Regions from separate parts of the Kitasatospora sp. NPDC059462 genome, predicted to be linked through region 2. Evidence: riboswitches for the same ligand, from Rfam matches in the RefSeq annotation. Region 2 holds a riboswitch; the other holds the start of a gene.

Region 1 (7,558 bases), on a different contig from region 2:
ACGACTCCGCGGACCGCACGGCCGAGCTCGTCCGCGCCTGGCCCGCCACCTCCGACCGGCTCACCGTCCACCTGGTCTCCCGCCGGCTGCCCGCGGCGCGGACCGGCAAGGGCGACGCGCTGAACGCGGGTTACCGGGCGCTGGAGGCCGCGCTGCCCGAGGGCACCGACCCCGCGCGGGTCGTGGTCTGCGTGCTCGACGCCGACGGCCGCCCCTCGCCCGGCGCGCTCGCGGTCTGCGCCGGACCGGCCCTCTTCGGCGACCCCGGGATCGGGGCCGTCCAGGTCGAGGTGCGGATGTCCAACCGCGACGTGCCCCGGCCGCTGCCCGGCCGGGGCGCGTTCGCCAACCGGCGGGCCCGGCTGCTCGCCCGCCTCCAGGACATCGAGTTCCGCGGACCGATATCCGCCATGCAGATCACCCGGCGCCGCACCGGCACCGTCAACGTCGGCGGCAACGGCCAGTTCACCCGGCTCTCCGCCCTGCGCGCGGTGGACGGCGGCGGCGGGCGGCCGTGGGGCAGGGCGCTGCTGGAGGACTACGAGCTGGGCCTGCGGCTGATGCTGGCCGGCTGGCGCAACGGCTACACCACCGACGCCTGGGTCGACCAGGAGGCGCTGTGGAGCGTGCGGCAACTGCTCACCCAGCGGGTGCGCTGGGCCCAGGGCTCGATGCAGTGCACCCGCTACCTCCGGGAGATCTGGGGCTCGCGGGCGTTCGGCACGGCCGGCTTCCTGGAGGTGCTGTACTTCATGAGCCAGCCATGGCTGCAACTCGTCGGCCTGGTGGTCTACACCGTGCCGATCGCGGCCTTCGGCTACAACCTGGTGCTCTACCCGGAGTTCGTGCTCACCTTCCTGCAGCAGGGCGGCGCGCTGCTGCTGGCCCTCTACCTGCTGCTGGGCATCGGCGAGTTCGCCGTCTGGGGGCCGCTGTACCGGCGGCGCTGCGAGCCGGGCGTCGGACGGCGCGCCGCACTCGGGTACGGGCTCGCGCTGGCCCTGTACGCCGCCACCACCTATCTGGTCGCCGTCCGCGCGGCCTGGCGGGTGCTGTGCCGGCGCAACTCCTGGCACAAGACCGCCCGGGTCGCCACCGCGCCCGCCCCGGCCGTCACCCCGGCCCCGGCCGCTGCCCCCGCCGTCGTCGGCGAGCCGGCGGCATGAGCGTCCGGCGCCCGGCCCGCGCCCCGCCCCCGGCCCCCGCCCCGCCCGACGACCGCACCCGGTCCTGCCTGCCGGACCGTTCCCGATCGTCCTCGGCCGTCCCCCTCTCCCGTCCCCCGAAAGGCACCACCACCATGACCTCTCGTCGCACCCGGACCCGCACCCGCCTGCTCGCGGGCGCCGCCGCCACCGCCGCGCTGGTCTGCACCGCCGGCCCGGCCTGGGCCGCCCTCCCCGCCCCCGAGGCCAAGGCCTACGTCGTCTCCGCCGACGCCGTCGCCGGGATGGTGGCCGTCGCCCCGACGCCCGCCTCCGCCTACCCCTCGGGCGGCACCAGCACCCTGGCCGGCATCAGCGTCGGCCCCTTCGCCAGCAACGCGCTGCTCACCTCCACGACCTCGGGCGACCCGCAGGCCGGCACCTCGGGCGCCTCCGCCACGATCGACTCGCTCGGCGTCGACCTGGGCGTCGCCACCGTCTCGCTCACCGGCGTCAACTCGACCTGCACCGCGACCCCGGCCGGCGCCACCGGCTCCGGCGTCATCGCGGGGGGCAGCGTCAAGCTGCCGCTCCTGCCCGCGATCAACCTTCAGGCCGGCGCCGGGCCCAACACCGGGATCGACATCCCCGGGGTCGGCACCATCCTCCTCAACGAGCAGCGCACCGACGCCAACGGCATACTCAGCGCCAACGCCGTGCGGATCAGCCTGCTGCCGATCCTCAACGCCGCCGACCTGGTCATCGGCCACGCCGAGTGCGGCGGTGCCGCGCCCGCCGAGGCCGTGCCGATGGTCAACCCCCAGGTCGCCGCCGTCGGCGGAGCCGCGGCCCTGGCCACCGCCGCCGGGGTCTTCCTGCTGCGCCGCCGCACCACCACCGGCTGATCCCCGCCGGGGTGCCCCGGACCGGGGCACCCCGGCCTCCTTCCCCGCCTGCCTCCCGGCCTCCTCCGTCAGGCCGGACGGAGGTCGAAGCGCCAGTCGTTGCCGCGCATCGGCCGGCCCGGCGGGTACTCGAACTCCCGCACGCCCAGCAGCTCGAAGCCCGTGCCCCGGCACACCGCGTTGGACGCGGCGTTGTCCACCGAGGGGAAGGCGTGCAGGTACCGGTGGAGCCCGGCGGCCCGGGCCTCGGCCACCACCGCCCGGGTGGCGGCCTTCGCCACGCCCCGGCCCTGGAAGGCCGGCAGCACCGTCCAGCCGGTCTCGTACACCGGCCCGCCCTCCCACGTGCGCTCCCAGAACCCGATGCTGCCCGCCGCCGCGCCGTCCGGCAGCACGATCCGGAACATCCGCCCCGCGGCGGCGGGCCGGGCACTGAGGTCGACGTAGCGACGGTGACGGCGGGCCACCTGCCCCCCGCTCTCCGGGCCGCCGAGGTGCGCCATCAACTCCGGCGCGTTGAGGGCGGACAGCAGCGCGGCGTCCGCCTCGGACCAGGGCTCCAGGCGTACGGCGGTGACGTGATCGTCCATGGGCGTACGGTAGACGGCCCCACCGACAACCGCCCCACCGGCCGCCGCAGGCGGGGGACGGGACGGGGCCTAGCCGGCGGCCGGGCTGAGCCGGACCGGCAGGGACCGCAGGGCGTTCACGATGAACGACTCCTGCGGGAGCAGCCCCTCCGGCGGCAGCGCGAGTTCGACGTCGGGGAAGGCGCCGAACAGGGCGCTCAGCGCCTCCTCGGCCTCCATCGTGCCGAGCACCGCGCCCAAGCAGTAGTGCCGGCCGTGGCCGAAGGCCAGATGGGTCTTGTCGGACCGGGTGAGGTCGAACTCCTCCGGCCGGTCGGGGTGCAGGGCCGGATCCCGCCCGGCCGCGCCGAAGGCGAACAGGACCGGCTCGCCGGCCCGGATCAGCACGCCCTCGCCGAGGTCGATGTCCGCGGCGGCGAAGTACATCGGCAGGTGCATCACCGGCGCCTCCAGGCGCAGCGACTCCTCGATGGCGTCGCGCCAGGTCGCCGCGCCGGAGCGGATCAGCGCCAGCTGCCCGGGGTGCGAGAGCAGCAGCGCCACCGTGTGGTCGATGAGGTTGACGGCGGTCTCCGACCCGGCGCCGATCATCAGGATCAGGGTGGAGACCAGCTCCGACTCGCTGAGCCGGGACCCGTGGGCGTCACGGGTGGCGATCAGCTCGCTGGTCATGTCGTCGCCCGGCGCCGCCCGCTTGGTGGCGGCGAGGCGGGCCATGGCGGCGAACAGGTCGTCGAGGACGCCCTTGGCGTGCTCGGGGGTGGCGTCGGTCGCCAGGACGCCGTCCACCACCCGGCGCACCTCCGCCCGCTGCTCCTCGGGGACGCCGAACAGGTCGCAGATCAGCGTGGTCGGCAACGGGTAGGAGAGGCCGGTGTGCAGGTCGACGGTCGCGCCGGGCGCGGCGCCGCGCAGCGCGTCGACCAGGGCGGCGGCGATCGCCCGCACCCGGGGCCGCAGCGCCTCCACCCGGCGCGGGCCGAACGAGGGCGCGGTGAGGGTGCGCAGCCGGAGGTGGTCCGCACCGTCGCTGGTGAACATCGACTCCACCGCGACCCAGCTGGCCAGCGGCCAGTCGGGGCCGACCCGGCCGTCGATCCAGTCGGGCCAGTGGTGGCGGGCGTTCTTGGCGAGCCGGGGGTCGGTGAGCAGCTTCCGGGCGACGTCGGCCCGGGTCACCGACCAGGCCTGGACGCGGCCGGGGAGCTCGACCCGGACGGCTGGGCCGTGGGAGCGCAGATGGGCGGCCTCGGCGTGCAGGGCGGTGCCGCGGGTGTCGAGGACGTGGGTGTAGGGGCAGCGGGGTTCCATGGGCCCTCCTGGAAGGGGAGCGGCGGTCGGAAACGGTCGGCCGATGGTGACCGTACGACCGACCGGGCGGCGGCGGAAGGGCGCTTGTCACCGTGCCGCGCGCCCGGGGGCGCCGCCCCCGAGGGCCGGGCACCACGCGTTCGCCCGTCCCGGCCGGCTCCGGACGCCCCGGACGCGGTACGGGGGGCGTCACGGAATTCCGTGACGGGGCCGCCGTCCTGCGTCTACGCTGACCGTGCAGCTGGTTCGCCCTGCCCGCCAGGCAGGCGCGTCGTAAGAGGGAACCCGGTGACGCCTTTCGACTGGCCAGTCCGGGACTGCCCCGCAGCGGTGAGCGGGAACGACCGCCGTCATACGCACTGGGCCCGAGCGGCCCGGGAAGCGACGGCCAGTAGGTGTCCGCCCTTTCGGGGGCGGGCGTGCCCGCGAGTCCGAAGACCTGCCCGCTGTCCGCGCGCGACCGATCGCGCGCGGCCATCCCGGTGACCTCGTGGGCGGGTCGGCGTGCACACGGAGCCGCGTAGGCGCCTCCGTCCGGTACGTCATCCCTTCGCGCCCTCGTCCCGTCACCGGGCACCGAGGATCAAGACTCGCGAAGGAGAGTCCCTTGACAGCGAAGTCCGCAGCCGCGGCCACCCTGGCCACCGTCCACGGCTACCCCCGGCAGGGCCGGAACCGGGAGCTCAAGAAGGCGGTCGAGGGCTACTGGAAGGGCACCGTCACCGCCGACGCCCTGCACGCCACCGCCGCCCGACTGCGCCGGGAGAACTGGACGCAGCTCGCCGGGGCGGGCGTGCGCGAACTCCCCACCGGCGACTTCTCGCTCTACGACCACGTGCTCGACACCACCGTCGCCGTCGGCGCCGTCCCCGCCCGCCACCGGGCCGCCGTCGACGCCGACCCGCTCGACGGCTACTTCGCCATGGCGCGCGGCACCCAGGACGCCGCGCCGCTGGAGATGACCAAGTGGTTCGACACCAACTACCACTACCTCGTCCCCGAACTGGGGCCGGACACCGCCTTCACCGCCAACTCCGGCAAGGCGGTCGGCGAACTCGCCGAGGCGCTCGCCGCCGGCCACGAGGCCCGCCCGGTGCTGGTGGGCCCGGTCACCTACCTGCTGCTGGCCGAGCCCGCCCCCGGCGTCGCGGAGGACTTCCGGCCGCTCACCCTGCTGGACCGGCTGCTGCCCGTCTACGCCGAACTCCTCGCCGACCTGCACGCGGCCGGCGCGGACTGGGTGCAGCTGGACGAGCCCGCGCTCGTCCAGGACCGCACCCCGGCCGAACTGAACGCCGTCGCCCGCGCCTACCGCGAGCTCGGCGCCCGCACCGACCGGCCGAAGCTGCTGGTCGCGAGCTACTTCGACCGCCTCGGCGAGGCGCTTCCGGTGCTGGCCGCGGCGCCCGTGGAGGGGCTGGCACTGGACTTCACCGGGCCGGCCGCCGCCAATCTGGACGACCTCGCCGCCGCCGGCGGACTGCCCGGCAAGCGCCTGGTCGCGGGCGTCGTCGACGGCCGCAACATCTGGATCAACGACCTGGAGGCCTCGCTCGCCACCCTGGCCACCCTGCTCGGCCTGGCCGGCCACGTGGACGTGGCGCCGTCCTGCTCCCTGCTGCACGTGCCGGTCGACGCCACCGCCGAGCGGGACCTCGACCCGCAGCTCGCCCGCTGGCTCGCCTTCGCCCGGCAGAAGGCCGAGGAGACCGCGCTGCTCGCGCGCGGCCTGCGCGAGGGCACCGGCGCGATCGCCGCCGAACTCGCCGCCAACCGCGCCCACCTGGCCTCCCGGGCCGCCTCCCCGATCACCCGCGACCCCGCCGTGCGCGCCCGCACCGCCGCCGTCACCGCCGAGGACGCCCGCCGCACCCCGGCCCACCCCGGGCGCGCCGGGGCCCAGCGCGCCCGGCTCGGCCTTCCGCTGCTGCCCACCACCACGATCGGCTCCTTCCCGCAGACCGCCGAACTGCGGGCCGCCCGCGCCGACCTCACCGCCGGGCGGACCGACGCCGCCGCCTACCGGGCGCGGATGGAGGCCGAGGTCCGCGAGGTGATCGCCTTCCAGGAGAAGGCCGGGCTGGACGTCCTGGTGCACGGCGAGCCCGAACGCAACGACATGGTCCAGTACTTCGCCGAACAGCTCACCGGCTTCCTCGCCACCCGGCACGGCTGGGTGCAGTCCTACGGCACCCGCTACGTCCGCCCGCCGGTCCTTGCCGGGGACGTCTCCCGCCCGGGCCCGATGACGGTCGACTGGTTCCGCTACGCCCAGGGCCTCACCGACCGCCCGGTCAAGGGCATGCTCACCGGCCCGGTCACCATGCTCGCGTGGTCCTTCGTCCGCGACGACCAGCCGCTCGCCGACACCGCCCGCCAGGTCGCCCTGGCCCTGCGCGACGAGGTCGCCGACCTGGAGGCCGCCGGCGCCGCCGTCGTCCAGGTCGACGAACCCGCCCTGCGTGAGACCCTGCCGCTGCGCGCCGACGGCCGACCGGCCTACCTGGACTGGGCGACGGAGGCGTTCCGCCTCGCCACCTCCGGCGTCCGCGCCGACACCCAGATCCACACCCACATGTGCTACGCCGAGTTCGGCGCGATCATGACGGCCATCGACGACCTCGACGCGGACGTCATCTCCCTGGAGGCCACCCGCTCCCACATGCGGGTCGCCGGCGAACTCGCCGCCGCCGGGTACCCGCGCGAGGTCGGCCCCGGCGTGTGGGACATCCACTCCTCGCGCGTACCGAGCGCCGACGAGGCCGAGCGGCTGCTGCGCACCGGCCTGGCCGCGATCCCCGCCGAGCGGCTCTGGGTCAACCCCGACTGCGGCCTGAAGACCCGCGGCTGGCCGGAGACCCGCGCCTCCCTGGAGAACCTGGTCACCGCCGCCCGCCGCCTGCGCGGGGAACTCACGGGCTGACGCGGCCGCGGGCGCGCACACCCCGCGGTGCGCGCCCGCCCTTCCGGGGGTCGGCAAGGGCCCGGGGCTCTCGTGGCGGCGCCACGACGGGCGCTTCCGGCCGCGCCGCCGGTGGCGCGCGGGCCGCGCGGCGCCGCGGGCGGGTAGCCTGCCGGGGTGGCGGTCCACGGGTTCGGGGTGACGGAGTTCCAGCTGGTGCTGCTGCGCCGGATGGCGGACTTCCGGCCGGAGCCGGTCGAGGAGGCGCTGCGCCGGCTGGGGGCGACGCGCGCGGGCATGCGCGAGGCGAACAAGCGGTGGCAGGCGATGGTGCGCGCGCCGGGGTCCCCGTCCGGCGGGCGGCGCTGGACGGCCGTGCTCGGCGCGCCGGAGGCGGTGCTGCCGCGGCGCGTCGGGGACCTCGTCTGCACCGCACGGCAGTGGGCGCTGCCGCTCTGGCCCGACCTGCGCTTCGAGGTGCTCCTCGCGCCGGGCGGGGCGGAACTGAACGCCTGGCTGGTGCGGGCGCCGGGCAGCCGGCCGCCGGTGCTGCGCACGCTCGCCGATCTGACGCCGTGGAGCTGTGTGGTGGCCGACCTGGGCGCCGCGTTCCCGCCCGCCGTTGCGCGCGAGGGCAGCGCGCCCACCAGGTTCCGGCTGGACTTCACCGCGCCGGACACCGACGGCCGGCCGTGTGCCTGCACC
Region 2 (7,558 bases):
TGGCGCAGGGTCAGCCCGTTCTCGCGGGCCCGGACCAGGCGGGGGACGAAGTCTCCGGCGAGCTCCTCGCCCTGGTAGGCGAGCAGTTGGGTGCGCAGCGGCGGGTTGACCAGGTAGCGGTCGCGGGCGGCCGGCTCGGCCGGGTCGAGGCCGTGCAGCAGACAGAACTCGGCGAAGTCCTGCGGGTGGAACATCCGGGCCCGGACGGTGTCGAAGCGGCGCCGGGCGTCGGCGAGCAGCTCGGCGGTCTCGCTCAGGTACTGCTCGTGGTCGGGAGCGTCGGACAGGCCCCAGGCGCGGGCCCGTTCGAAGTCCGCGGGGCTGGTGAGCACGCCGATCACGAAGGCCTGGCCGGCGCCCTCGGCCCGCTGCCGCTCGCAGGCGGCCTCGCGGTCGGCGGCCGCGCGCGAGCGGGCCCGGGGGCGGGAACCCGCGGCGGTGCAGTCGGGGGTGCGGCGGGCGCGGCCGTTGCGGCTCATCGGGGCTCCTCGGACGGGGCGGACGGGGCGGCGGTGGGTGGTGCCGTCGCCCCTGTCCTCCCCCGCCCCGCGTGGCGCACACGTACGACGTGTCACAGGACTGTAACCGAGGGTGAATCGGATGTTTGGAGTCACGCACGGTTGTGCGGGCCGCCGCTCACGCCCCGCGCGCCCGCCCCGTGCGCGGCGCACCCGTCACTCGCCGTGCACGCCCGCTCACGCCGGACGCGGGGCCTTCGCCAGCTGGCGGGACTGGGCGACCAGCCGGCCGGACTCGTCCCACACCTCGGCGTCCTCCTCGAAGTACCCGCCGGCCAGGTTCCGGGTGGCGTGGACCAGGCGCAGCCAGCCGGCCGCGGGCCTGGCCCGCAGGTGCACGGTCAGCTCGACGGTCGGCGCCCAGCCGGGCATCCCGAGGTCGAAGGTGACCGGCGGCAGCGCGTCGGCGGCCAGCAGGAGCAGCAGCGGGTCGGGGGCGCGGCCGTCGGCGAGCCGGAACCAGCCCTGGATCCGTCCGGCACCCGAGGGCTGCCCGAGCGCCCAGCCGACGGTGGCCGGGTCGAGCCGCAGGTCGAAGCGCTCCAGCAGGGCGGCCTGGGTGAGGAGTTCCTTGGGCGCGTGCTCGACGCCGATGCACCGGTCCGGCGGCGGCAGCTGCGGCGGCACGGCGGTGGTGCGCACCTCGCCGTCCTGGGCGGCGAGGTCGCCGTGGGTGGCGACCACCCGCAGCCGCTCCACGCCGTCCTGGCTGAGCGCGGCGGTGCCGGTGGACAGCGAGCGGCCGGTGCGGATCACCTCCGTGCGCACGGTGGCCGGGCCGGGGGTGGCGGCGGAGAGGTAGTAGCCGCTGATCGAGACCGGGTCGGCGTGGCCGGCGCTCTCCGGGCGGGCGGTGTGCGCGAGCGTGAGCGCATGGCCGGCCACGGCCAGCAGCAGTCCGCCGTTGACGCCGCCGCCGATCTGCCAGCCGGCGCCGAGTTCACCGTCGTAGCGGCCGGGCTCGTCCGGGTGCGGGGAGAGCGCGATGCCCTGGTCGAACTCGCTGCGGATCGCCGTGGTCATGGAGGTGGCCTGCCCTTCGCTGCGGGGTCGCCGGCGGGCACGGGGCCGCCGGCGCGCCGGGTTACTGGCGAGTAGAGGCCACCATACGCCGACCGGGTGAACACGCACGACGGCCGCCGGACCGTTTCCGGTCCGGCGGCCGTGGTGCACGCCGTGCGCAGGGGTCAGCGGCGGATGCCGGGCTTCAGCTCCAGGAAGCGGGCCAGCAGGCCGTTGACGAACGCCGGGGAGTCGTCGGTGGAGTACTCCTTGGCGATCTCCACGGCCTCGTCCAGGACGACCGCGTCGGGGACGCGGTCCTCCCAGATCAGCTCGTACGCGCCGAGCCGCAGGACGTTGCGGTCCGCGATCGGCATCCGGTCGAGCGTCCAGCCGACCGCGTACTGCGAGATCAGCTCGTCGATCCGGCGGGCGTGCTGGACGTAACCCTCGACCAGCTCCATGGTGTACTCGCCGACCTGCGGGGTGCCCTCGTCAGGCTTGGGCTCCCGGGCCCGGGCCACCCAGTCGGCGAGGACCGTCAGCGGGTCGACCCCGCGGTGGTCGGCCTCGAACAGGATCTGGAAGGCTCGCGTGCGGGCCTTGGTGCGTGCGGACGACACGGACTTACTTCACCCGGCCGAGGTAGCTGCCGTCGCGGGTGTCGACCTTGACCTTCTCGCCGGTGGTGATGAACAGCGGCACCTGGATCTCGGCGCCGGTCTCCAGCGTCGCCGGCTTGGTGCCACCGGTGGAGCGGTCGCCCTGGACGCCCGGCTCGGTCTCGGCGATGACCAGCTCGACGGCGGCCGGGAGCTCGATGTAGAGCACCGAACCCTCGTTGACGGCGACGAGCGCGTCGAAGCCCTCCAGCAGGTACTTGGCGGCGTCGCCGACGACGACCGGCTCGATGGCCAGCTGGTCGTAGGTGTCCATGTCCATGAACACGAAGTTCTCGCCGTCCTTGTACGAGAACTGCATGGTGCGCTTGTCGACGTTGGCGGTCTCGACCTTGGTGCCCGCGTTGAAGGTCTTGTCGACGACCTTGCCCGTCAGGACCTCCTTGAGCTTGGTACGCACGAAGGCCGGGCCCTTGCCGGGCTTGACGTGCTGGAACTCGACGACGGACCAGAGCTTGCCGCCCTCCAGCTTGAGGACCATGCCGTTCTTGAGATCGTTCGTGGAAGCCACGGGCGCACTTACTCCTGGATATAGCTGTCAAGGAACCAAGGGACGCGTCCTGTGGCACACCTGCGTCACAGGGCGAGGAGCTCCTTGGTGGTGATGGTGAGCAGCTCGGGCCCGCCCTCGTCCAGGGGGCGCACCACGAGCGTGTCCTCGATCCGGACCCCGCCCCGCCCCGGGAGGTGGACCCCCGGGCCGACGGTGACCGGTACGCGGCTGTCCAGTTTACCCATGTCCGTGGGGCCGAGGCGCGGGGCCTCCCGGATCTCCAGGCCGATGCCGTGGCCGATCGGGTGCACGGAGCCCTCGGTGTGCCCGGCCGCCCCCAGGATCTCCCGCGCAGCCCGGTCGGGTACGCACAGCTCGACCCCCGGCCCGAGCGCCTCCCGCCCGGCCCGCTGGGCGCGGAACACCAGCCGGTGCAGCTCGACCTGCCAGGGCGCGGGGGCCGCTCCGATCACGAAGGTGCGGGCGGTGGACACCCCGTAGCCGCGGTACTGCGCGCCGAGCACCACGGTCAGGAAGTCGCCCTCCTCCACCCGCCGGTCGGTGGGCTGGTGCGCCGGCTGGCCGGAGTGGCTGCCGGTGCCGACCGAGACCGGGAAGGCCGCCCGGTCGGCGCCGTGGTCGATCATCCGGCGCTCCAGCTCCATCGCCAGGTGCCGTTCGGTGCGCCCGACCAGGATCGACTCCAGCAGCTCGCCGAGCGCCTGGTCGGCGATCTCGGCGGCGATCCGCAGGTCGGCGATCTCGTGCTCGTCCTTGACCACCCGCAGCCGCTCGACCGCCTGGCCGACGTCCGCCAGCCGCACCCCCTCGGCCAGCCCGGCCACCGCCCGGTGCCGGGCGACCGTCAGGTCGTGCTCCTCCACCGCCAGCCCGGCCGCCCCCAGCCGCGCCGCGGCGGCCGCCGCGGCCAGCGCGGTGTCGGAACCGGCGGCCACCGGCAGCCGGGTGACGTCGGGGGCGATCAGGTGCTCGCCGGTGTCGTCCGGCGGCAGGTCGTCCGGCAGCGCGAGCAGCACCCGGTCCCGGGTCAGCAGCAGGCTCGCCCCGCACGGCGGGCAGCCGGTCAGGTACCGCACGTTCGCCGCCCGGGTGATCAGCGCCGCGTCGGCCCCGGAGGCACCGCAGTGCTCCCGCAACCGCTCCCGGCGGCCCGCGTACGCATCAGCCATGCGTCGAGCCTACGAACCCGGCCCCCGATCCGCCCGCCGAACGCCCCCACCCGGGCAGCCCCGGCCGCCCGCCCGGGCCGCTACTCCGCGGCCTTCGGGCTCCACTTCCGCTCCACCCCGGCCAGCCGCCAGTAGGCGATGGCGGCGGCCCAGACCACCACGAACAGGGCGACGATCGCGTAGCCGACGTTGTCCAGCGAGATGTCCGCGATCCAGCCGCTCACCGGGTCGGTGAGGTCCAGCTTCTCGTGCAGCACGCCGACCAGCTCGATGGTGCCGATGACGAAGGCCACCGCGATGGACAGCCCGGTGATCGTCAGGTTGTAGTACACCTTCCGCACCGGGTTGGAGAACGCCCACTGGTAGGCGAAGTTCATGAAAGTGCCGTCCAGCGTGTCGAACAGGCTCATCCCGGCCGCGAACAGCAGCGGCAGGCAGACGATCGCGTACCACGGCAGGCCGGAGGCCGCGCCCGAGCCGGCCATCACCATCAGGGTGACCTCGGTCGCGGTGTCGAAGCCCAGGCCCAGCACCATGCCGACCGGGAACATCTGCCCGGGCCGGGTGATCGAGCGGGTCGCCCGGTTCAGCACCCGGGCCATCAGGCCGCGCGCGTTCAGGTGCGCCTCCAGCTCGGCCTCGTCGAACCGGCCGGCGCGCATCGAGCGGAACACCCTGAGGATGCCGAACAGCGCCGCCAGGTTCAGCGCGCCGATCAGGTACAGGAAGACGCCGGAGGCCGAGGTGCCGACCATGCCCAGCCACTGGTGGGTGGACGACTCGTCGTCCATCAGCGTGTTGGCCAGCTGCGCGCCGCCCGCCACCAGGGCGGCCATCAGCACCACCATCGAGGAGTGCCCGAGCGCGAACCAGAAGCCCACCGAGACCGGGCGCTTGCCGTCCGCCATCAGCTTGCGGGTGGTGTTGTCGATCACCGCGATGTGGTCGGCGTCGAAGGCGTGGCGCATGCCGAGGGTGTAGGCGGTGATGCCCAGGCCCACCCCGAAGACCTGGGTGCCCACCTCGTACTTCTCCGGCGCCACCAGGAAGATCAACGTGCCGAACGCCACCACGTGCATGGCGAGGATCACGCCCAGCAGCCCGGCGGTGCGCAGGGTGTCCTCCCGGCGCCAGCGGAAGGCGGGCAGGGCGGCGGGCGACGCCGCGGCGGCGGCGGTTTCGGGCAGGGTCATCTGCGGATCACGCTCCAGCACCTCGTGGAATGACTTCGTGAGATGCCGCGGCCGGTCTCCTGGCTTACGGGGCTCCCGTACCCGCCTTCCCAAGCGCGCGAGGCGCCCAGTGGCGTCGTGGGTACGGACACTCTCCCCCGATCACAGTGGCGAGGGCCGCTCCGGACTGGGACCCCTGAGGGTCCGTCACCGGTCTTCCCGAGCACCACGGCGGGGAACACCGTAGGGGCCCGGGGCGACCCATGCAAGGCTGCGCACCTACGCAGGTGTTCAGGATCACAACCTCCCGCCTGCCAGAATGGGCCGTATGCATCTCGTACCGGCCGACCGCGCGGGCCACCGCACCATCGACGGCCACCGGGTCTGCGAGGCCATCGCCGCGATCGGCGACACCGCCCACGTCCGCTCCTGGGCCGACCGCTTCGCCCTGCTCGCCGACCCCGGCAGGCTCGCCCTCCTGCTCGCCCTGCACCGCACCGGCCCCCTCGCCGTCACCGACCTCGCCGTCGCCACCGGCATGCGCGACCCCGCCGTCTCCCAGGCCCTGCGCCTCCTGCGCACCGCCGGCGTGGTGGCCGGCGAGAAGGAGGGCCGCGTCGTGCGCTACCGGCTCGTGGACGCCACCCTGCGCCCCCTCCTCGACCAATGCGCCGGCGACACCCCCGCCATAGCAGCCGGCTGACCGCCGGGCGGCTCGCTCAGCGCCCCCGCAGCTCCCCCAGCCGGGCACGGTTGCGGTCGGCCAGGGCCTCGTCGCCCAGCTCCTCCGCCAGTTCGACGAGCAGCGCCCGCGCCGTCCCCTCCTTCGCCGGCTGGCCCAGCTCGCGGGCCCGCCCGGCGCTCCGCTCCGCCGCGGCGGCCGCCGCCGCGGGCCGGTGCAGCGCTCGCTCGGCCCGGGCCTCGACCAGCGGAAGCCGCATCAGCATCGGGGCGTCGCCCTCCTGCTCGGCCAGCTCGGTCGCGTCCCGCAGCACGGTCAGCGCCTCCTCCGGCCGCCCGGCGGCCACCAGGGCCTGGGCGAGGTTGTAGCTCTGCACCACCACCCCGTGCGGGTCGCCAGCGTTGGCCTCCCGGGCCAGGGTGAACAGCTCGACGGCCCGCTCCGGCCGCCCGTCGGCCAGGCAGAGCAGGCCGTCCGTCTCCCACAGCACACCGGCCAGCCGCGGCTCGTCCACCTCCGGCAACAGGGCCGCGGCGGCCGCCAACTGCTCCGCGGCGAGCGGGTACTCGGCGCGCTCGCAGTAGGCACGCCCGAGCTGGTTGCGCATCCGGATCTCGGCGTCCGGCCGGCCGTCCCGCCGGGCCGCCTCGACGCCGAGCAGGTGGCTCTCCACCCAGTCCCCGTAGTGCTTGCGCCCGTGGTAGAGCGGCCAGAGCGACTCGCAGAGCCGCCACACCTCGCCGTGCCACCGCTGCTCTGCGGCGGAACGGACGGCGCCCAGCAGATTGGCCCGCTCGCTCTGCAGCCACTCCAGCGCGTCCGGTGCCGACCCGAAGCCGGGCAGCACCGCGCCGTCCCCTCCGACCGCCGCGCCCTCATCGCCCTGGAGCCGCAAACGGTCCCCGATCGCCCGGTCGGCGAGCGCCGCACGGCCGCGGTAGTAGGCGACGATCCGGGCCAGCAGGTCCAGCCGGCCGGGCAGTTCGCGGACCACCCCGGCCGCGTGCAGCCGGACCAGGTCGTGGGCGCGGTAGCGGCGCTCCGGCCCCTCGTCCGCGACGTCGTCCAGCAGGTGCGCCGAGCGCAGGTCCGCCAGACCGTCCGCGACCCGCGGCACCCCCACGGCCTCCGCCAGTTCGGCCGAGACCAGCGGGCCGGGATTGACGCCCAGGAGGCAGTAGAGCCGACGGGTGTGCTCGGGCAACCGCCGGTGAACGGTGTCCAGAACGTCCCCCACGGCGCCCTCCTCATTGCTCAGTGACGACAACCTGCGCTCCTTGTCCGTCAGTTCGTCCAGCACCCGGTCCACCCGCAGTTCCTCGCGGTCCAGCAGCCGGTACCCCACGGCGTTCAGCGCCAACGGAAGGCCGCCGCAGAGCTCGACCAGCCGTGCCAGCTCCGCGTCCGTCCCGCGGCCCGGGCCCAGCCAGCCGCGGACCAGCGTGCTCCCGGCCGCGGTCGGGAGCGGGTCGAGGCGCACCACCTCGGCGCCGTCCAGGGCGAGGCCGGGCAGCCGCCGCCTCCCGGCGGCCACCACGAGCCCGGTGGCGGGCAGCAGCGCCCGGACCTCGGCGGCGTGCTCGACGTTGTCCAGGAAGACCAGCACACGGCGCCCCGCGGCCGTCGTGGTGCGGAAGGCCGCCGCCCGTTCTGCCGGTGCGTCCGGCACGGACGGGAGCCCGAAACCGCGCAGGAAGCCGCCGAGCACCTCGCCGAGGTCCACCCCGCCGGGATGCCGGTGGACGGCGAGGTCCGCATAGAGCTGGCCACCCGCGAAATGCACCGCGGACCGGGCCGCGAACTGGGCCACGAGCTCGGTCT

What was found. Region 2 has a riboswitch for cobalamin ahead of ACFXAM_RS25740 (HoxN/HupN/NixA family nickel/cobalt transporter). Riboswitches for the same ligand answer to the same signal wherever they lie in the genome.
Region 1: another riboswitch for cobalamin. It lies ahead of metE (5-methyltetrahydropteroyltriglutamate--homocysteine S-methyltransferase); the one in region 2 lies ahead of ACFXAM_RS25740 (HoxN/HupN/NixA family nickel/cobalt transporter).

What each region holds. Positions count from the first base shown of each region.
Region 1 is NZ_JBHYUU010000174.1:6,680-14,237, reverse strand. It holds gene ACFXAM_RS31205 (glycosyltransferase) at 1-1,166, shown strand, start outside; gene ACFXAM_RS31200 (choice-of-anchor P family protein) at 1,301-2,050, shown strand; gene ACFXAM_RS31195 (GNAT family N-acetyltransferase) at 2,119-2,640, opposite strand; gene ACFXAM_RS31190 (cytochrome P450) at 2,710-3,951, opposite strand; cobalamin riboswitch at 4,177-4,413, shown strand; gene metE (5-methyltetrahydropteroyltriglutamate--homocysteine S-methyltransferase) at 4,559-6,874, shown strand; gene ACFXAM_RS31180 (hypothetical protein) at 7,085-7,558, shown strand, end outside.
Region 2 is NZ_JBHYUU010000116.1:18,027-25,584, forward strand. It holds gene ACFXAM_RS25715 (hypothetical protein) at 1-479, opposite strand, end outside; gene ACFXAM_RS25720 (thioesterase family protein) at 696-1,541, opposite strand; gene nusB (transcription antitermination factor NusB) at 1,706-2,143, opposite strand; gene efp (elongation factor P) at 2,148-2,711, opposite strand; gene ACFXAM_RS25735 (M24 family metallopeptidase) at 2,777-3,883, opposite strand; gene ACFXAM_RS25740 (HoxN/HupN/NixA family nickel/cobalt transporter) at 3,964-5,076, opposite strand; cobalamin riboswitch at 5,108-5,301, opposite strand; gene ACFXAM_RS25745 (ArsR/SmtB family transcription factor) at 5,384-5,758, shown strand; gene ACFXAM_RS25750 (hypothetical protein) at 5,775-7,558, opposite strand, start outside.